2 linked regions of the Thiohalobacter thiocyanaticus genome follow. The main gene of each other region encodes a partner of the protein of the gene in region 2 in a complex. Links are inferred from orthologs where the notes say so. Each region holds a gene or a part of one and is shown on either strand. Other genes may lie near its edges.

The links.
Region 1: the proteins of ssb (region 2) and sbcB are in contact, whole or in part, in a crystal structure (PDB 3C94), measured with the Escherichia coli proteins. The link is inferred for Thiohalobacter thiocyanaticus from one-to-one orthologs.

Annotation. Positions count from the first base shown.
Region 1 is NZ_AP018052.1:1,739,680-1,756,196, reverse strand. Bases 7,812-10,805 are described here. They hold sbcB (exodeoxyribonuclease I), read right to left. Parts: upstream 10,041-10,805; coding sequence 8,583-10,040; downstream 7,812-8,582. Other genes in these bases: CFK21_RS08085 (sensor domain-containing diguanylate cyclase), read left to right, coding at 10,202-10,805; CFK21_RS08095 (adenylyl-sulfate reductase), read right to left, coding at 7,812-8,024. Also shown: CFK21_RS08130 (YfjI family protein), read left to right, coding at 1-1,217; CFK21_RS08125 (hypothetical protein), read left to right, coding at 1,892-2,527; CFK21_RS08120 (hypothetical protein), read left to right, coding at 2,570-3,184; CFK21_RS15355 (hypothetical protein), read left to right, coding at 3,504-3,665; CFK21_RS08115 (FKBP-type peptidyl-prolyl cis-trans isomerase), read right to left, coding at 3,769-4,293; CFK21_RS08110 (hypothetical protein), read right to left, coding at 4,321-4,713; aprA (adenylyl-sulfate reductase subunit alpha), read right to left, coding at 4,858-6,726; aprB (adenylyl-sulfate reductase subunit beta), read right to left, coding at 6,726-7,208; more of CFK21_RS08095, read right to left, coding at 7,236-7,811; more of CFK21_RS08085, read left to right, coding at 10,806-11,863; CFK21_RS08080 (NADP-dependent isocitrate dehydrogenase), read right to left, coding at 11,963-14,197; CFK21_RS08075 (calcium/sodium antiporter), read left to right, coding at 14,419-15,384; CFK21_RS08070 (sodium:calcium antiporter), read left to right, coding at 15,556-16,517. UniProt on the Escherichia coli protein: Degrades single-stranded DNA (ssDNA) in a highly processive manner.
Region 2 is NZ_AP018052.1:2,838,574-2,843,948, forward strand. The notes cover bases 1-2,903. They hold ssb (single-stranded DNA-binding protein), read right to left. Parts: upstream 1,732-2,903; coding sequence 1,270-1,731; downstream 1-1,269. Other genes in these bases: rsmH (16S rRNA (cytosine(1402)-N(4))-methyltransferase RsmH), read right to left, coding at 1-129; mraZ (division/cell wall cluster transcriptional repressor MraZ), read right to left, coding at 129-581; CFK21_RS13070 (hypothetical protein), read left to right, coding at 963-1,160; CFK21_RS13080 (MFS transporter), read right to left, coding at 1,835-2,903. In the rest of the region: more of CFK21_RS13080, read right to left, coding at 2,904-3,235; excinuclease ABC subunit UvrA, read left to right, coding at 3,310-5,375. UniProt on the Escherichia coli protein: Plays an important role in DNA replication, recombination and repair. Binds to ssDNA and to an array of partner proteins to recruit them to their sites of action during DNA metabolism. Acts as a sliding platform that migrates on DNA via reptation.

The sequences.
Region 1 (16,517 bases), 1.1 Mb from region 2 along the record:
AGTCCGCCGCGACCGCGCCGCTGGTCGCCTGGGAAAGGGATCAGGCTGCCATCCTTGAGCCTGAGATCAAGCGCATCACCAGCGAACGCAAGACCTTGGAAGCCCGCGCCAAAGAGAAGCGCAACAAGGCCGCCAAGGAGAAAGACAACGGCAAGGCGGCGGAGCTTGCGCGGGAGGCGGCCGACATCGAGGCCGAACTTCCCGACATCCCCATGCAGCCGCAGATTTGGACATCAGACGCCACCCCGGAGCGACTGGGCGCACTGCTGGCCGAGCATGGCGAGTGCATGGCCTGGCTGTCGTCGGAGGGCGGCGTCTTCGATCTACTGCAAGGCCGCTACTCCAACGGCATCCCCAACCTGGACCTGGTGTTGAAAGCCCATAGCGGGGACGCGGAACGCGTGGACCGGGGGAGCCGTCCGCCGGTCTTCCTGAAAGGCCCGCGCCTGAGTATCGGCCTAAGCCCACAGCCGGATGTGTTGCGGGGACTGGCGGCTAAACCGGGATTCCGGGGCCGGGGACTGTTGGGGCGGTTTCTTTATCTGCTACCGCCATCCCCGCTGGGCTATCGCGCCTTGCAGTCCAAGCCCGTTCCGGAAGGCGTGCGCGACGCCTATGCGGCCGGCCTCCGCGCCATGCTCGATTGGGAACCCGTCACTGACGAACATGGCGAGCAACGCTCCCACCTGCTGCGCCTGAGTGATGAAGCTTATGCGGAGTGGTACGCCTTCGCTCAAGCCATCGAGGTGCAGATGCAACCGGGTCGGGAGTTGGAGCACTTCACCGATTGGGCAGGCAAGGCACCGGGCGCGGCGGCACGGCTGGCCGGGGTATTGCACGGCATCAAGCACGCCCACGGCACACCATGGGAGGCCGCCATCACCGCTGAAACCATGACCGCCGCGTTGGAGATCATGGCCGTTATCACCCGTCACAGTCTGGCGGCACTGGACATGATGGGCGCCGATCCCACCATTGCCGCCGCCCGCCTGGTGTGGGACTGGATCGAACGGGGCCGGTTGGACCGCTTCACCGTGCGCGAAGCCTTCAACGCCCTGCGCGGCACCTTCCCCCGCGTCGCCATGCTACGCGAAGCCCTGGATGCGCTGGAAGAGCGTGGCTACCTGGAGGTAACCGAACCACTGCGAGACGGACCGGGCCGCCCGCCCTCGCCCATAGTGCGGGTCAGGCCAGAGATTGCGAGGGCTTGGCGATGAGCTGGCGCGAAACCCTCGGTGTTCCCGCTTCAACGGAAACCCTCTATACGCACAATTCGCAGAATGCGCAGAACCCCACCGAGCAGGGCAATTGTGCGGATAGTGCGGATTCTGCGTATAGGGATTCAGAACAGGAAAACTCCAAGCTACTGGAGGCACTGGCCGACGCCTGCAACGGACTCGACATCACGCCCCCGAGGTAAAGGAAGCACTCGCAGCGGAAGACATCGAGGACTGGGGTAAAGGCGCGGTCAGTGCCGACACGCTCGCCGCATTCGCCCGCTCACTTGTGCAGCGCCGGGAAATGGATCAGGACAAACGCCCGGAGCACTACACCGAACAGGCCACCTGCAAGCACTGCGGCCCGATCTGGTTGTGGTTCTCCGGCGAAGTGCTGGGCTGCCCCTGGTGCTGGAATCGGGCAGCGGATAAACCGATACAGCGACCCTGCTCCGTCCGCTGCGCCGACTGCATCCACTTTGAGCGAATCGACCATCCGCACCTTGGCCACTGCGCCAAAGGCGAGCCGGAGGCTATCGCCGGATTGTGGGACACGGACCGGCGATATTGCGAACGCTTTTTACCAAGGCCACAGCAAACCCGTGACGACCAACCAAGGCCCACAAGGGCCGAAACAAAAAGGTGAATTTCCCAAATGATTTCGGTTAAAAAATATGGAGGTGAACATGGGTGGCATGGGTAGCGGACGGCATTGGTACTGGGGAGCAAAGGACACCACCGACGATTACCGCTCCATCGACGTGCGGCGTTGGAAACGGGATGGCCTGCTCGTGCCGCACCAATCCTTCGGCTGGCAGTGGTCGCGCCTTGGCGAAGTAGTCGCCTCCATCCGCGTGCTCACCGAACCGGGCCGCGTGATCCTCAACTACCGGCACCGAAGCGGCGGCGAGGACTGGAAAGACGAAAGCTACCCCGTCTATCTCGACTGGACCGCCTGCCACCTTGGCGGGAAACGACCCTGGTTCCTCTGCCCTGCCCGTGGTTGCGGTCGGCGCGTGGCGATCCTCTACGGCGGCGGCATTTTCGCTTGTCGTCACTGTTACCAATTGGCCTATCCCAGTCAGCGGGAAACCTGGGACGACCGAGCGGTAAGGCGTGCCGACCGCATCCGCGACAAGCTGGGATGGGAGCCGGGCATCCTCAATGGCGAAGGCTGGAAGCCCAAGGGGATGCACTGGAACACCTTCGAGCGGTTGACCGCGCAGCACGATGCGTTTGTGCAGATTTCGCTGGCCGGCATGGCGGCGCGGCTGAATCTGCTGGGCGAATCGTCAGATGATTGGGTGTAAACTCGACTGAGAATTTGTTGCATTTACCCGACGGTCAGAGACATGGCAAAGCGTAAATCGTTCGAAGACATTCTGACGACTGAATTCCGGTGGCCCACAGCAGGCGACAAGCCGTTTGTCGTTGCCGACGATCCGTTCGACAACGCGAATATTGCAGATAATGAATTCACCCGATTGGTGCTCATGATGACGGGCTACAAGGAGGCAGCCGACTTGATGGTGGAGAGGTCAGCGAACGATCGCCCGGCGCGGGACACACTCGTCTTTCCAATCATTTTCAACTATCGGCAGTTTTTAGAACTTACCTTGAAATACCAGTTGGCGACATATGGTCCAGCGGTCGGTATACGCGCCAATTGGGAAACCCATGACCTTGCTGCCCTCTGGAGCGAATTCTTGGCGATGCTGGAACGCTACGGCACCGAAGATCCGGATGAAGCTGATCCGGTAGTCGGTGAAATTATCCTCGAATTCGCAAAGATCGACCCTCGCTCGTACTCCTACCGATACCCAGTCGATCGCAAAGGCAACCCCGTTCCAGTGGCTTATAGCGATCTGCACCTACCAACGCTTGCGGACGTCATGAAGGCAGTGGATGGCTACTTTACTGGGTGCGATGGCTACCTGGACCAACTGCGCGCCGCCAGTCCCTCCTAGCCTTGCTCTCGTAGGCGTAGATGTCCCTCGGTAACCGATGACCCTGGGGGCAGCTTTGGGGGCATCTTCATAATTGCAATCATATAGTTATTCATTAAAACAATATGTTATGCGACGTTTTCGGTAGTCGCCGCCCACCAAACACAAAGGGCCACCCGAAAGGGTGGCCCTTTTGCTTTCGCTGAATATCAGTGGGCTGGAATTGCCGGCAGGATACGCACTGTAGACATTGGCAAATGATGCATGCTGCGGTAGAATTGGGAGTTTGAGATAAGTGGTTTATTCAACTGCCGTTTCTACTGCCCAGAGGAGATGAATTATGAGCGACGCACCCAAGACCCGACCCAAGGTTCCCGAAGGCAAGTCCCGTTATCTGATCACCCGTCAGAAAGAGCCGAATGAAAAGGGTTACGTGGGCTACGACACCATCTGGGAATCGTTCCAGAAAGAGCAGGCATACCAGACCCCGAAGCGCCCCTGAAACGAAGCGCCGCGCGACCCCTTACGGGCGCGCGGCCACTCGTTCTTTCACTTCCTCAATCTCTACCGTCCCCCGGCAACCGATCAGGCAGCCATAGACGACTTCAGATCGGCACCTGCTTGCCGGCCCCGGACAGATCCGGCCCCTTTTCCACCTTACCGCCGAACTCGATCTCTTCCTCAGTCGCGTCGCGGACTGTCAGGACCTCGAGCTTGAAAATCACCTGCCGCCCACACAGGGGATTGTTGCCGTCGATGGTAATGTAATCGCCGGCGATACGCGTCACCAGGAAGCTCTTGGTCTGCCCCCTGTCATTCTCCATCAGGATGGCCGTACCGACCTCGCGGTACTCCTCAGGGACGTTATTGATGTTTTCGGTAATGACCAGGGATTCATCTCTGGGGCCGTAGAGCTGATTGCAGTCGATCGGCACCTCGATCGTGTCGCCTGCCGCCCTGCCTTCCAGCTTCTGCATGACGGCCGGGGCCAGTACCTCATTGACGCCCTGCACGTAGCCCAGAGGGTACTCGATTTCGGTTAAAACACTGTCGGTCTTGACGTCGATGACCTTGTATTTAAGTTCGACGTATTTACCGTCCGTGATGATGTCCTTGCTGATCTCGGTCATGATGGTCTCGATAAAGCTGGTAACATTCTAGAAGATGGAGGCACCGAAAATTCTGACTTCGCCGTCCTCGTAGCCGAGCACCATACGCCCCAGCCACTCACCTTCCTTCTTGGTGCTTCTGACACGGTACAGACATGTGACATGCTCGCCGCGGCGGATAAAGCCCAGGAAGTCATAATTCGGATCCAGGCTGCGCGTCAGTTCACTCTTGACAAACTGCTTGCCCACCTCGACTTCGTTCAGGCCGAACAGCAGGTTGTAGGAAAACTTCTTGATGAATTTACCGTACTGTCCCTTGTTCGAATACTCGATCAGTTCTTCCCACATGGGATGAGCGATCGCCTGCAGTTCCTCATCGGTATGGTCCAGGATATTTTTGAAGTCCTGTCCTTCTGTGGATGCTTCAGTCGTCATATTCATCTGTCCACCGAGTCAATAGATCGTTGTCGCCGTAATAACGAAAAAAGATCAACAGCTGTTGATCTTTTCAGGTCCGGCCGGAAAACCGAGGGATCTCTACCGTTCGTAGAGATCCCTCGCATTACATCCCTGTCGTATGTGTGACTACTCGTCCTCACCCACCAGGTGATAACAAGGCGCCTTCTCCATGGTGTATTCCCCGGTCTTCGGGTCGCGACGGGAAACGGTCAACACGTGCCAGTTCTCGTCATCCACCTTGAGTGCGTCGCCGCGGTAGTAGTAGCCGGGCCAGCGGGTTTCCTTACGGAACAGGGTATGCTGCATGACGGCCTCGGAGGTGAGAAGACGATGCTTCAGCTCCCATGCACGCAGCAGTTCATGGACATCCTCTGCAGCGATCTTCTCAAGATCCTCTTCCAGAATCTTGAGCTTCTTGAGGCCGATGTGCAGCAGCTTCTCGTTGGTCATGTAGTTGACCGTTACGCCGCCGGCATACTCATCCATCAGCTTCTGCAGGCGATCCAGGCCCTGACGCGGATTGATGTAGTTGGGATTGACCGTACCCGCAGTGATCTCGTTGCGGTAGATACGGTAATGCTCCATCGGCTTGTAGATCTCTTTCCTGCGATCTTCGATCTGCTTCTCGGACACGACGATACCTTCAGCCTTACCGTCGTCGATGTACCTGCAGGCAGCCTTGGCGGCCAGACGGCCTTCGGTGAAGGAACCCGAGGAGAACGCGTGCGGAGTACCGCCGACGGCGTCACCGGCACCGAACAAACCTTCGACCGTGGTCATGCGGTTATAGCCCCAGAAGTACTCCTCCGGAGAGATATCTTCCGGACCTGAGCACCAGGCGCCGCAACCGGTGGCGTGCGAACCCATGACATAGGGCTCGGAGGTCGTCAGTTCCGGGTTCTCGTTCTTCGGATCCACGTCGGTGGCCGCCCAGAGCACTGCCTGACCGACGGTCATACCCAGGAAGTTGTGCCAGCCGATTTCTTCCAGATGCGGGTCCTGGAAGGCTTCCATGGTCACCATGTGAATCGGACCACGACCGGCGTTGACCTCGCTGATCAGCGCATGGTTACGCAGGCAGGTCGGGATCGGGCGGTGGGTCCGGTGAGACGCTTCCGGATCCAGATATTCCTTGCCGACCATCTCCTGCAGCTGCGGCCACCACTTGGATTCGTACTCTTCACCCAGGCAGTTCTGGGTGTAGGTCTTGAGGTGCAGGAAGTAGGCACCCACCGGACCGTAACCGTCCTTGAAGCGAGCCAGTACGATGCGGTTCTCCATCTGGGTCATCTTGGCGCCGGCGCCGATCAGCAGGCCGTAGGCCGAACCCGAGGACCAGGGGGCGTACCAGACACGGCCGGCACCCTCACCGACTGAACGCGGCTTGTAGATGTTGGAGGCGCCACCGGCGGCGACGATAACGGTCTTGGACTTGAACACGTGGTAGTTACCGGTGCGGACGTTGAATCCGACAGCACCAGCGACACGGTTGTCCTTGGACTCGTCCATCAGCAGATGGGTGACGCAGATACGGTTGAACACCTTGTCGGCCGACTTCTTCGCGGCTTCCGCGACGATCGGCTTATAGGACTCACCGTGAATCATGATCTGCCAACGGCCTTCACGCTGATAGGCACCGGTCTTGGGATCGCGCATCAGGGGCAGACCCCACTCTTCGAACTGGTGCACGGCGGAGTCCACGTGACGCGCCATGTCGAACAGCAGATCCTCACGCACCATGCCCATCAGGTCGATGCGCGCATAGCGGACGTGATCTTCCGGGTTGTTCTCCCCGAAACGGGTTCCCATGTAGCAGTTGATGGCGTACAGCCCCTGCGCTACAGCACCGGAACGATCGATGTTTGCCTTCTCGGCGATGACGATCTTCTTGTTCTGTCCCCAGTACCTGGCTTCCCATGCAGCACCGGTACCACCGAGGCCTGCGCCGCAGACCAGGATATCGATATTGTCTTCAACGATTGTTTCGTAAGCCATCAGTAGTACACCCCTGCTTTCATTTTCAGGCCATTTGACTTGAGGGTGTGTATATCACCATCGTCGAGCCGTATGTATTTGGGTTCGTTGAACAGCAGCTGGCTGTCGCGCTGCTCCTGTGTAGGCGCCGACACATCGGCAAGCTGAGGGATACAGGTTCCCCAGGGCTTGGTCGTGATGGGCGCCAGCAGATCGATGTCTTTCTGGCCGTTGCGGAACTTGATGCGCCAGGCGATAACGCCCTTCTCCTCGTCACGCTTCACTCGGACCGAGTGACCCAGCGGGGCGAAGTCTGCATAGCCCCGAACGTCGATTGCCTGATGCGGGCAGGCCTTGACGCAGGAGTAGCACTCCCAGCACATATTGGGTTCGATGTTGTAGGCGCGACGGGTGACCTTGTCGATGTGCATGATGTCTGACGGGCAGATATCGACACAATGACCACAACCGTCACAACGAGTCATATATACAAAAGTTGGCATGAAATACTCCTTACTTTTGAAAATTAATTAGTAGTGACGAGGGGGTTCGCGGTTGATACCGAGCCCCATATTGGGCGGGTTGCTGCCCATGTATTCCGGGATATCAGGATACCGTTTCTGGACGGCGGGATCCGACAGATCATAGTCATCAGGCAGATTCTCACGCGAACCGTCCGCCTTGATGCACTTCTTCTGGTAAGCCGCAGCAGGCTTGAAGAACATGTGCGCGAACTTGGACCAGTAGACGCTGCCGAACAGTACCGTGGCGCTGGCGATGAACAGCACGAAGAACAGCGTATTCACTGCGCCGCCGCCCATGGTGAAGGACCAGAGCAGTGCGAAGGTCGAGGTGGCGAGCAGGCCGACAATGAAGATGTCGCCGCGACCGTTGAAGTTGTACCACTTCACGCCTTCAGAGAAGAGATCGACACGGATGGCGAACCAGAACCAGTAACCGCCGACGGCGAGGGACAGCGCGCCCAGGTGCCACAGCAGCGGCCAGATGCCGGCCTCGGCCGACGTTGCATAGCCGAAGATCAGGACGGCGGTGCTGACGACAAAGACGATGAAACCCCACATGGTGAGCAGGTGCGAGGCACGACGACGGGGATTCTTGAACTCCGACGAGGTCAGGACTTCGCTGGCGACAGTCTGCATCGCGAGCGAGGCCTTCTCGCCTCCGCTCAGGGTGCGCTTGGCACTTTTCTCTGCCTGCTTGGCATTCTCGAAGAAGTACTGGGCACTCTTCTTGTGCATCATGTCAAGAATGGTGCCAACGGCAACCAGAATGACCATCAGGATGACGTACCCCTGCATGATGGAAGGAGAAATAAATGCCGAAACTTGCGCAAGTTCGGCGAAGGGGTTGTTCGCGATCATGGACTCGAGTCTCCTCAGCTTATGTTTCTGTGGCCCGGAGTGTGAATGGATTTAAACGCCATTACAACAAGTTAAGATTTCTGGGACCATAAGTATTTCTGATTACAGGCCCAGCTGTATGTTGTCATCTGCAGGCATTGACGGCCTCGGCCATGCCGATTCCGTAACCCGATGTGATCCGAAAAACGCTGCAGCGACGCTGCGCACGTGCCGTGGAACCATCGCGGCGGTCAGAGAGCGCCCCAAATGATAACTGTTTTCATTTCCTGATCGGCTGCTCTGCCTGCCGCCGCCTGGCATTCCAGGCAGAAAAGTCCGGATCCGCAAAGTGTAGTCCGCCCCACCTGTATCAGCGAAGGAATCCACACTAAGCCGCGCATTTTAACAGCGACCACGCCGGATGACTATGGGTAAAATCGATCAAAAATAGCATATTAAATTTACTTTGCCCTCCCATGAATTACGATTATGGGAAGTCGGCGCGAACCGCCGGCCTCAGACCCGGCCCTGGACGAAGCGTTCGAGTTCCCGACCGAAGGCCGCCACCTCGTCGAGCAGCGCCTGCTTGCCGGCATCATCTGTCAGTTCGGCGCGCAGCTGATCCAGTTCCTCGCGAAAGCCGCTGAAACTCAGATGCCCCGCCTCGCCCTCCAGCAGACGGGCACGGCAATGCGCCAGCCAACGGTCCTGGTCCTCGGGCCCGAGTGTTTCGGGATAATTGCGGGCACGATAGCGAAACAGCATCTCGCCCAGACGTTCATCGCTGAAGTTCCAGCCCTGACCATCAAGCTGATCGGGTGGCGTCTGGTGGACCCGCTCCATCAGGGCCTTGTCCTTGTCGTCGAAGAAGCCGCCGGCATAGATCATCAGATCGGGATCACTGACAGGCTCGAACTCGCGCGGTTCGAAGATCTTCGCCAGCTTCTTCTGTACCTCCTTACGCGCGTCCAGCAGCCGCTGGCGGTTCCGGCGGCAGGCCATGAGGTCGATGTTGAGCCGTGCCGCGGCCTCGCCGGTCAGGGTCGAGGTGGGTGCGATCACCGGGCACTTGTTCACCAGCAGCTGCTTGAGCGCGGGCCGCTCCACCCCCTCGGGCAGATCCTCGCTGGCGGTATACAGGCGCTCGGTCAGCGTCTTCACTCCATGATCGAGCAGCAGCGAGGGATCCTGCGACAGATCGAATACGATGATGCTGTTCTTGTTCACCGGGTGAGCGGCGACGGGTACCACCATGCGGGTATTGCCGTGGTCGCTGCCGTACATGCCCGAGGTGTGCAGGATAGGTGTCATCTCCTTGAGATCGATGTACTTGAGTACTGCCTGCTTGCGCCGCAGCTGATAGAGAAAGTCATACAGCTTCGGCTGTTTGTTCCGGATCAGCTGCGCCATGGCCAGGGTGGCATGAACATCGGCCAGGGCATCGTGCGCCTGTTCATGGGCGATGCCGTTGGCGACCGTGAGTTCCTCCAGCTTGTAGCTGGGGCGGGCGGCATCCTCGCGTTGCGGCCAGACGATGCCCTCCGGTCGCAGGTCATGACAGGCACGCACCACGTCGATCAGATCCCAGCGCGAGTTGCCGTTCTGCCACTCGCGGCCATAGGGATCGTAGAGGTTCCGGTAGAGGGTATTGCGGGTGACCTCGTCATCGAAGCGCATGGAGTTGTAACCCACGCCGCAGGTGCCGGGCTGCGCGAGTTCGGCCAGGATGCGGGCGATGAACTCCGCCTCGGGCAGGCCCTGCTCCAGTGCCTGCTGCGGGGTGATGCCGGTGATGAGCGAGGAGATCGGGTGCGGCAGGCTGTCCGGTGCCGGCCGGGCGAGGATATTGAGCGGTTCGCCGATGATGTTCAGTTCTTCGTCGGTACGGATGCCGGCGAACTGCACCGGGCGGTCGCGCCTGGGATCCAGACCGAAGGTTTCGTAGTCGTGCCAATAGAGAGTGTTCTGGGTCATGAAACTGCCTTGATGAAAGCCGGGGCGACCTTAGCACGGCGCCTGACCGGGGAACCAGCCTGTGCGGAAAGATGTACCCGGCCATTATCCACAAAAGCAATGCGTATTACAGACCGTTGTCTGGTCCGCCATCGGTACACCGGCTAGAATGGACAGACATAATGCGTAACATAATTGCAAGACCCGCCGCATTGTGCGTATCACTGCTCCTCCTCGTCGCTGCAAGCCACGCCATACCTGCAGTTGCCGAATCACAAGCCCCGGCCCAGCCGATCGAAACCGTCGAGGTCACGCCGCCCTGGGTGGTGTCCCTGCAGTTCGCACTGGGACTGCTGCTGGCAGCGATCTTCCTGGCCGTGTATCTGCGTGCCCTGCGCAGCGAACGCACCCTGCTCGCGGCCCGGCTCAGGACCCGCACCCGGGAACTGGAGGGACGCGGCCGACAGTACCAGGCCCTGTTCGACAATGCCGCCGTATCGGTCATGGTCCATGATCCGGACAGCATGGAAGTCCTGCAGGCCAGTGAAAAGGCCCTGGCCAGCTACGGCGTGGACAGTGTCGAGGCGCTGAACCATGCGGCCTTCGTGAGCCGCGCCATCTGGTCGGAACCGCCCTATTCGCTGCAGGAGGCCAGGGAACTGTTCCAGCGCACACGCGAGGCAGGGCCGCAGCGCTTCGAATGGCGTACCCGGCGCCTCGACGGCAGCGAGATCTGGGAAGACGTCTTTCTGCAGCTGGTGCCGGTGGGCGGCCGCGAGCGGATTGTCTCCACCGCGGTCGATATCACGGCCCGCAAACGGGCCGAGGCGAAGCTGGTGCGGCAATTGGAAATGGAGGGACAGGTACGCGAAATCTCGCTCCGGCTGCTCAACTGCGGCGTGGGAGGCACCGGTGACGGTATTACCAACGCCATCACCCGGCTGGGCGAGAACATGGCAGCCAGCCGCTGCAGCCTGCTGGATTACAGCGACGAGACCGGCGGCTTCGACCTGTTTCTGCAGTGGTGCGCCCCCGGCACTGGGCCACTGAAGGCCGACTTCCATATCCCGGCCGTGGTGGTCGCGCCCTATCAGACCCGGCTCATTCGCGGTGAGGCCGTGATCGTCAGCCGCGACCGGGCCGGCAGGGACAGCATCGAATACTCGCTGCTGGAGGCCGGCGGCGCTCAATCGGTGCTGTGCCTGCCCATACTGCGGGACGGTACGCTGGAAGGGATACTGATCCTGTCCTTCCCCGAACCGCGGCCGAGCCTGCGACCCGCCGAGATCAGACCGCTGCAGGTGAGCGCGGATCTCATCGGCGCAGCGCTGGCGCGCAAGCGCCTGGCCGGGGAACTGGAGCATCAGGCCAGTCACGACGTACTGACCGGCCTGAACAACCGGCGCAAGTTCGAGGAACTGCTGCTCCAGGAGATCGAGCGCACCAACCGTTACCAGCGGCCCTTTGCCGTGATCATGTTCGATATCGATCACTTCAAGCGCATCAACGACCGCCACGGCCATGATGTCGGCGACGCCGTGCTGAGCGAACTGGCCGCCATCGTCAGGGAGCAGGTCCGGGACACCGACATCCCGGCCCGCTGGGGCGGTGAGGAGTTCATCGTCCTGTTGCCCGAAACCGGGATCGAGGGCGCGGGCCGGGCCGCAGAGGGACTGCGCCGACGCATCGCCGGAACACTGTTCACCGGCGCCGGCCGCGTCACCATCAGCCTCGGGGTCACCCAGTACCAGCCCGGCGACAGCCTCGACAGCCTGGTCAAGCGCGCCGACGAGGCGCTGTACCGGGCCAAGGAGGAAGGGCGGAATCGCGTGGTAGTGACTTAGCTGTCATCGCGAGCGCAGCGTGGCAATCCCACACCGCAGTATCAGCCGGCAGGAGATTGCTGCGTCACTTCGTTCCTCACAATGACGGACGTGTAACTGTCATTTAAGTTGATCGATAACGGTATTGAGCGTCGCACTGGGCCGCATCACCGCCGCGGTCTTTGCCCTGTCGGGATGATAATACCCCCCCAGATCCGCCGGCGTTCCCTGCACTGCGTTCAGCTCATCGAGAATCGTCTGCTCGGCTTCCTGCAGCCGCTGCGCCACCGGAGCGAAGATCTCCTTCAGCCCGGCATCCTCGTCCTGCGCCGCCAGCGCCCGGGCCCAGTACAGGGTCAGGTAATAATGACTGGCCCGGGTGTCCGGTTCGCCGACCTTGCGCGAGGGCGACTTGTTGTTGTTGAGGTAGTCGCTGTTGGCCTGATGCAGGGCCCGGGCGATCACACCGGCGCGGGCATTGTCCTGCTTGCGGCCGTACTCCTCCAGCGCCACCGCCAGGGCCAGGAACTCGCCCAGCGAATCCCAGCGCAGGTGATTCTGCTCCAGCAGTTGCTGCACGTGCTTGGGCGCAGAGCCGCCGGCGCCGGTCTCGTACAGACCGCCGCCGGCCAGCAGCGGCACGATGGAAAGCATCTTGGCGCTGGTGCCCAACTCCAGGATGGGGAACAGGTCGGTGAGATAGTCGCGCAGCACGTTGCCGGTGACCGAGATGGTGTCCTCGCCGCGCCGCATCCGCTCCAGGGTGTAGCGGGTGGCCTCGGCCGGCGTCATGATGCGGATCTCCAGCCCGTCGGTGTCGTGCTCCTGAAGATACGCCTCGACCCTGGCGATCAGATTGGCGTCGTGGGCGCGCTCCGGGTCCAGCCAGAACACCGCCGGCTGACCGGTGAGCCGGGCGCGGGTCACGGCCAGCTTGACCCAGTCGCGGATGGGCAGGTCCTTCGTCTGGCACATGCGCCAGATGTCGCCGGCCTCGACCGCATGCTCGAGCAGCACCCTGCCCTGCGTATCGATCACGCGCACCGTGCCGGCGGCCGGGATCTCGAAGGTCTTGTCGTGCGAGCCGTACTCCTCGGCCTTCTGCGCCATCAGACCCACATTGCTGACACTGCCCATGGTGGCGGGATCGAAGGCGCCGTGCTGTTTGCAGAAGTCGATGGTGGCCTGGTAGACGCCGGCATAGTTGCGGTCCGGGATCATGGCCAGGGTGTCATGCTGGCCGTCGTCCGGTCCCCACATCTTCCCGCCGGCGCGGATGGCCGCGGGCATGGAGGCATCGATGATGACGTCGCTGGGCACATGCAGGTTGGTGATGCCGCGACTGGAATCAACCATGGCCAGCTCGGGCCGGCTTTCATACACCGCCTGGATGTCGGCCTCGATCGCCTGACGCCGGTCCTCGGGCAGTTCCTGCAGTCGGGTATACAGGTCCGCCATGCCGTAGCGTGGATCGACGCCGAGCTGTTTGAAGGTCTCGGCATGCTTGTCGAACACTTCCCTGAAATAGACGCTCACCGCATGGCCGAAGATGATGGGGTCGGAAACCTTCATCATGGTGGCCTTGAGATGCAGCGACAGCAGCACGCCGTCCCGTTTCGCCTGTTCGGCAGCCTGTTCGAAGAACTCACGCAGGGTGCCGCAGTTCATGACCGAGGCGTCGATGACCTCGCCCGCGCCCACTGCGACCTTCTCCTTCAGCACCTGCGTGCCGCCGTCCTCGCCGACCAGTTCGATCTTCACCCCGCCGGCGGTGTCGATGACCGCGGACTGTTCGCTGCCGTGGAAATCCCCACTCTCCATCGAGGCCACGCGGGTCTTCGAGTCCGCGGACCATGCGCCCATGCGATGCGGATGCCGGCGGGCATATTCCTTCACCGCCCCGGCCACGCGCCGGTCCGAGTTGCCCTCGCGCAGCACCGGATTGACCGCGCTGCCCAGCACCTTCGCGTAGCGCGCCTTGATCTGCTCCTCTTCGGCATCGACCGGTTCGTGCGGATAGTCCGGCAGGTCATAACCCTGCGCCTGCAGTTCGCGGATGGCGGCATTGAGCTGAGGGATGGAGGCACTGATGTTGGGCAGCTTGATGATGCTGGCTTCCGGCGTCTTTGCCAGTTCACCCAGTTCGGCCAGGGCATCGGGACGGCGCTGGGCCTCGGTCAGCCGCTCGGGGAAGGCGGCGATGATGCGCCCGGCCAGCGAAATGTCGCGGGTCTCGACCCGGATGCCGGCCGCCGATGTGAAGGCCTGCACCATGGGCAGGAAGGAATGGGTCGCCAGGGCCGGGGCTTCGTCGGTCTCGGTGTAGATGATGCTGGGATCGGACATTGAGGGCATTCCTGATTACGGGTGAATGGTGGGGCGGACCCGGTGCAGCGCGCATTATATTTCAGCCTCGGTGGGTGCACTAGCCCGGATGGAGTTGTCGCCGAGACGGCAGCTGTTATGATGCAGCCTGGACTGCAGACACCGTCATTCCCGCGCAGGCGGGAATCCATCAGCCGCCGTGGTTGCTGGATCCCCGGCTACGCGGGGATGACGCCCTTGAGTGACCCTGTATGACTATCCCCCTGCTCGCCGTCATCGCCGGTTTCGCCCTGCTGATCTGGAGTGCCGATCGCTTCGTCGCCGGCGCCGCGGCCCTGGCCCGGCACTTCGGCATGCCGGCGCTGCTGATCGGCATGGTGGTGGTCGGCTTCGGCACCTCGGCCCCGGAGATGGTCGTCTCGGGCCTGGCCGCGGCCCAGGGCAATCCGGGCATCGCGCTGGGCAATGCCTACGGTTCCAACATCACCAACATCGCGCTGATCCTCGGCATCACCGCCCTGCTCAGTCCCATCGCCGTACATTCGCAGGTGCTGCGCAAGGAGCTGCCGCTGCTCGCCGCCGTGACCGCCCTGGCCGCCTGGCAGCTTCATGACGGCAGCGTGAGCCGGACGGACGCCCTGGCGCTGCTGGCGGTGTTCGTCCTCATCATGGGCTGGAGCATCCGCCAGGGGCTGCGCGGGCGCAGCGACGCGCTGGGTGCTGAAATGGATCAGGAACTGGCGGCCCACCCCATGCCCCTGCCACGGGCGCTGCTGTGGCTGGGCATCGGCCTGCTGGTGCTGATCGCCAGCTCCCGGCTGCTGGTCTGGGGCGCAGTGACCATCGCCCAGCAGCTCGGCGTGAGCGATCTCGTCATCGGCCTGACGGTGGTCGCCATCGGCACCTCGCTGCCGGAGCTGGCCTCCTCCATCATCGCGGCGCGCAAGGGCGAGCATGACCTGGCACTGGGCAACATCATCGGCTCCAACCTGTTCAACACCCTGGCCGTGGTCGGCATCGCCGGCGCCATCGCCCCGCTGGCGGCGGGACCGGAGGTGTTCTCCCGCGACATGCTGGTGATGGGCGTACTGACGCTGTCGCTGTTCGTGTTCGGTTACGGCTTCCGGGGACCGGGCCGGGTCAATCGCTTCGAAGGCGGCGTGCTGCTGGCCTGTTATATTGGGTATACCGGCTGGCTGGCGTATGGTCTGCTGTAGCGCCAATGATGGGTTGCAGGATGAGTGCAGTGCGGTAGGTCGGGTCAGCGGAGCGTAACCCGACAACGCGAAGTCGGATTACGGCCTGCGGCCTGATCCGACCTACGCAACTTCGCTCTGCTCAGCCCAGCCTACAATCAAAACACGACGCAATAAGCTGAGACCCCCCGGATGTTCGAATCCCTGACCGCCAGCATCATCGCCTTCAGCGCCGCCGCCCTGGTCATCGTCACCGCCGGCAGCCGGCTGGCGCGGGTGGCCGACGAGCTGGCCGACCGCACCGGTCTCGGCGAGGCCCTGTTCGGCATCTTCCTGCTCGCGGGCGTGACCTCGCTGCCTGACTTCGCCGCCACCCTGAGCGCGGCGCTGGACGCCCGGCCCGACCTGGCCATGAGCAATGTCATGGGCAGCATGGCGGTGAATCTGGTGTTTCTCGGCATTGCGGACGTGGTCTACCGCAAGGCCAACCTGGAACACGCGGCCGCCTCCCCCACCACCCTGATGCTGGCGGCACTGCTGATCGTGCTGCTGACCCTGCCGCTGCTCGCGATCGCCACGCCACCGGTGGCCCTGGGCGGTGTGCATCCGGTCACCCCCATTATCGTGGCCGCCTACCTGTTCGGCCTGCATCTGGTCATGCGGTCAGAGGAACGTCCCATGTGGTTCCCGCGGCACACCCGCCAGACCGTGCCGGACAAACCGGTACATCACCGCCGCGGCGGACTGAGCCTGGCCTGGCTCAGCTTCATCGTCCTGGCCGCGGTGACCGGCCTGGCCGGCTGGGTCCTGATGGAGGCCGCCAAGGTCATCAGCGATCAGTCCGGGTTGTCCGAAACCCTGGTCGGCGGCCTGTTCACCGCGGTGGCCACCTCCACGCCCGAACTGGTCACCACCATCGCGGCCATCCGGGCCGGCGCGCTCACGCTGGCGGTAAGCAACATCTTCGGTACCAACTGCTTCAACATGCTGGTCGTGGCCGCCGCCGACGCGGGCTACCCCGGCGGGCCCATCTATCACGACATGGCGCCGGTGCAGATGACCTGGGGCCTGGTCAGCATCCTGATGACCGGCATTCTGCTGCTGGGGCTGGTGCGGCGCGAGACCTATGGCATCGGCCGGATCGGCTTCGAGAG
Region 2 (5,375 bases):
TGCGAGAATGGCCGCGGCGTGTCCGCCCCGGCCGAAGGTGGCATCGACATAGATGCCATCCGCGCGTACGGCCAGCGCCTCCAGCACTTCCTGCAGCAGCACCGGATGATGAGCGGCACCCGCAGCCACTAGAGACTCAGATTGTCGAGTGCTTCCGGAACCGACTCCGCTCCGCCGTCGTCGATCCAGTGCCGCAGATTCTCTTCCCAGGCCTCTTCGTTCCAGATCTCAAACTTGTTGACCAGCGAGGCAAGCACTACCTTCTTGTCCAGGTTGGCGAACTCGCGCAAGCGCGGCGGCAGGAGGATACGGCCATGACTGTCCATCTCGACCTCGGTGGCATGACCGAGCAGCATGCGCTGGAGACGGCGGATAGCGGGGTTCTGGTTGGGGAGCCGGATCAGCTTGCGCTCGATCTCTTCCCATTCCGGGGCAGGGTAAAGCAGCAGGCAGCCGTCGCCGTGGATGGTCAGCACCATCCGGCCTTCACAGCTGTCCGTCAGTTCCTGGCGATAGCGCGTTGGCAGAGCCAAACGGCCCTTGGCATCCAGGTTGACGGTGTTGCCCCCCGACTTGGCCAAGAATTCCCCCTGTTATCCCTTTTTTTCCACTTTCTACCACTTCTTCCCACTTTTCGACACTATAGGTAGGGAAGCTGAAGGCGTCAAGCGAATTCAGGAAAAAACGCGAGAAATTCCTCAATATATTTCAATTATTTATGGGCTCATCGGGGAAGACAACGATACGATCGGACGTTCCTCATAACAATCAGCTGGTTATATATATAACCTTATAAAACCATTGAGGTTGAGCCAGGTTCAGCCTGAGAAAACCTTGGGATTCGATAAATCGGGATCGGTGTTCCGGGCGAGGAAAATCCCACCCCGCAGCTGCGCGAGGCTGTCATCCTGCGGTCACATGGGCGGGCTAGGCTGCAAAAAACGCGACTGGAGAAATGAGATATGAAAGCGACTGCTGCACCGCTCCACCGGCCCTGCCCGCAGGAACTGCGCCTGGAGATCGCCCAGCTGGAGCGGCGCCTGAGGACCGTGGGACTGGACGGAGACTGCGCCTATGAACGGGCGCTCAGTCAGGCCTACGATGCCCTGCTGCTGCAAAAGCGCCGCGAACTGGCGGCGATACGGGAGTCGGGATTCTGAGACCGAGGCGGCATGGGTGGAGGTGCTGACGCCGCAACCAACCCAGGCCAAAGATCATCGTCATAGCAGGCAGTGATGGGCTGCGTTTGGCGCCACCCATCCCGTCTGCTCAGAACGGGATATCGTCGTCGAAGCCCTCGTCGAAGCCGCCGCTGCTGCCACCGCCCTGGCTCTCGGCCGCCGCAGGCGCCCGATTGCTGTTGTAGTTGGCGCTGCCGCCACCACCGCCGCCGCCGCGACCGCCCAGCATCTGCATCTCGGAGGCGATGATCTCGGTGGTGTAGCGATCATTGCCGTTCTTGTCCTGCCACTTGCGGGTGCGCAGGCTGCCCTCGACATAGACCTGGGAGCCCTTCTTCAGATACTCGCCGACGATCTCGGCCAGGCGCTGGTAGAAGACCACATTGTGCCATTCGGTGCGCTCGCGCTGCTCGCCGGTCTGCTTGTCCTTCCACTGATCCGAGGTGGCAAGGGTGACATTGGCCACGGCCCCGCCGCTGGGCATGTACCGGACCTCGGGATCCTTGCCCAGGTTGCCGACCAGAATCACCTTGTTTATGCCGCGCGCCATGCCGATTTCTCCTGACTGTGCTGAGTTGCCCTGAGGGGTACTGCAAGCTGCCCATCATAGGGGGATTCGCCGGCGCCGGCAAATCCCCCCGGCGGCGTCCGTCTCACTGCCCGGCTGGAGCCGGGCGACCGACCAGCGTCTCCAGCGCGGCCTCGTCCAGGGCGCGCGGATCCACCTTCAGATAGGCCGTCTCGTCCTCGGCGACAACCACCGCCTCGACCACGCCCGGGACCCGTCCGAGTTCCCGGGCCAGCATCCCGGCCTGGGGCGGTGTGAGTCGGCCGACGCCGACCAGCCGGCTGGCCAGATAGCGCGGACGCTCCATCCCCGCCGCCACGGCCAGCCACACCAGTGCGATCAGGGCGCAGCCCAGGAAGACCCCGGTTGCGCCGAAGCGGCCGTGCAGGACCCCGCCCAGCGCCCCGCCCAGGAAGGCGCCGAGAAACTGGGAACTGGAATAGAAGCCCATGGCCGTCCCCTTGCTGTCGGCCGGGGCGGTCTTGGAGATCAGCGACGGCAGGGTCGCCTCCAGGATATTGAAGCCCACGTAGAACACGAACAGCGCCAGCACCACCCCGGCCAGCTGCCCCTGCCACTGGACCAGCGCCAGTTCGCCCGCCAGCACCATCACGATGGCGGCGAGGAACACCGGTTTCATGCGCTGCTGCTTCTCGGCCTGGATGATGAAGGGAATCATCACCGCCACCGACAGCACCAGCACCGGCAGGTAGAGCCAGGCGTGGCGGTCCGGGGCCAGCCCCAGGCCGTCGCGCAGCACCAGCGGCAGGCTGACGAAGCTGGCGGTCAGGATCAGATGCAGGGCCAGAATGCCGAAATCCAGCCGCAGCAGGCGGGCGTCGCGCAGCACGGCCAGGAACTGGGCCGGTACCGGCTGGGCGTCGCGGTGCGGCCGGCTCAGTGCGGGGCTGGGCACGGACCAGCGCAGGATGACCAGGCCGGACAGCGCCAGGACCGCGGTCAGCCAGAAGATGCCGGACAGGCCGATCCAGTGGCCCAGCCAGGGGCCCAGCACCAGGGCCAGGGCGAAGGACAGGCCGATGCTCATGCCGATCACGGCCATGGCCTTGGTGCGGTGCTCCTCCCGGGTCAGGTCCGCCGCCAGGGCCATGACCGCCGCGGCGATCGCCCCCGCGCCCTGCAGGGCGCGGCCCAGGATCACACCCCAGATGCTGTCGGCCAGCGCGGCCACCAGGCTGCCCAGGGCGAACAGCAGCAGTCCGATGGCGATGATGCGCTTGCGCCCGAAGCGGTCGGACAGCAGCCCGAAGGGGATCTGCAGCAGGGCCTGGGTGAAGCCGTAGGCGCCGATGGCCAGGCCGATCAGCCCCGGGGTGGCGCCGGTGTAGTCGTCGGCATAGAGGGCGAACACCGGCAGGATCATGAACAGCCCCAGCATGCGCATGGCGAAGATGCCCGCCAGCGAGACCGCCGCGCGACGCTCGCCGCGGGTCATGTTCGCATGCTGCTCGGGGCCGTCTGCCACGCGCCGAATCACCTTTTGCCGAGGACCGGGGAAGCGACGTATAGTAACAGGTTCGATTTACGGCGGAAAACGGCATGGACACCATTCGGATACGCGGCGCCCGCACCCACAACCTGGCCAACATCGACCTGGAGTTGCCCCGCGACCGCCTGATCGTCATCACCGGCCTGTCCGGCTCGGGCAAGTCCTCACTGGCCTTCGACACCATCTACGCCGAGGGCCAGCGCCGCTATGTGGAATCGCTGTCGGCCTACGCCCGCCAGTTCCTGTCGATGATGGAAAAGCCCGACATCGACCACATCGAGGGACTGTCGCCGGCCATCTCCATCGAGCAGAAGACCACCTCGCACAATCCGCGCTCCACCGTGGGCACCATTACCGAGATCTATGACTACCTGCGGCTGCTGTACGCACGCGTGGGCGTGCCCGAGTGCCCCGAGCACCGCATCGCACTGGATGCCCAGACCGTGAGCCAGATGGTGGACCAGGTCATGGCCCTGCCCGAGGGCACCCGGCTGATGCTGCTCGCGCCGGTGGTGCAGGCGCGCAAGGGCGAGCATGTGCATATACTGGAAGGCCTGCGCGCCCAGGGTTTCATCCGCGCCCGCATCGACGGTGAAATCGTCGAACTGGACCAGCTCCCGACGCTCGACCTCAAGCGCCAGCACACCATCGAAGCCGTGGTCGACCGGCTCAAGGTGCGCGCGGACATCCAGATACGCCTGGCCGAATCCTTCGAAACCGCGCTGCGGCTGTCCGACGGCCAGGTGCGGGTCGCCTTCATGGACGACCCGCAGCGCGAACCGCTGCTGTTCTCGGCCCGCTTCGCCTGTCCGCTGTGCGGCTACTCCATCACCGAGCTGGAACCGCGGCTGTTCTCCTTCAACAACCCGGCCGGCGCCTGCCCGGCCTGCGACGGCCTGGGTGTGAAGCAGTTCTTCGATCCCGAACGCATCGTGGCCCATCCGCATCTGAGTCTGGCCGGCGGCGCGGTGCGCGGCTGGGACCGGCGCAATGCCTATTACTTCCAGCTCATCAGTTCGCTGGCCGATCACTACGGCTTCGACATCGACACCCCGTTCGAGGAACTGCCGGAGGCGACGCGCGCGGTGATCCTTCACGGCTCGGGGGATGAAGAGATCGACTTCGAGTACCTGTCCGAGCGCAAGGGCTTCACCGTCCGCCGGCACACCTTCGAGGGCATCATCCCCAACATGGACCGGCGCTACCGCGAGACCGAATCCAACATCGTGCGCGAGGAACTGGCCCGGTATCTGAGCACCCGCGCCTGCCCCGAGTGCGGCGGCACTCGCCTGAACCGCGCGGCCCGGCACGTGTTCATCGAAGGCCGCACCCTGCCCGAACTGACCGCGCTTCCGGTCGTACGGGCGCTGGAATTCTTCGGCACGCTCACGCTTGAAGGTCGTCGCGGCAGGATCGCGGTCAAGATCCTCAAGGAGATCAACCAACGCCTGAGTTTCCTGGTCAATGTCGGCCTGGACTACCTGTCGCTGGAACGCAGCGCCGACACCCTCTCCGGCGGCGAAGCCCAGCGCATCCGCCTGGCCAGTCAGATCGGCGCCGGCCTGGTGGGGGTGATGTACATCCTGGATGAACCCTCCATCGGCCTGCACCAGCGCGACAACCAGCGGCTGCTCAACACGCTCGACTACCTGCGTGATCTGGGCAATACCGTCATCGTGGTCGAGCACGACGAGGAGGCCATCATGAGCGCCGATCATGTGCTCGACATGGGCCCGGGCGCCGGCATCCACGGCGGCCATATCGTCGCCCAGGGCACACCGGCCGATATCATGGCCAACCCCGACTCGCTCACCGGTCAGTATCTCTCGGGCACGCGTCGGATCGCAGTCCCCAAGCAGCGCACCCCGGTGAACGAACTGCGCATGCTGCGGGTGCTGGGTGCGACCGGCAACAACCTCAAGGGCGTGGACATCGACATCCCGGTGGGGCTGATGACCTGCATCACCGGCGTGTCCGGCTCCGGCAAGTCGACGCTCATCAACGATACCCTCTATCCCTTCGCCGCGCGCGAGCTGAACAAGGCCGCCACCAGTCCGGCACCGCACCGCGCCATCGAGGGCCTGGAGCACTTCGACAAGGTGGTCGACATCGACCA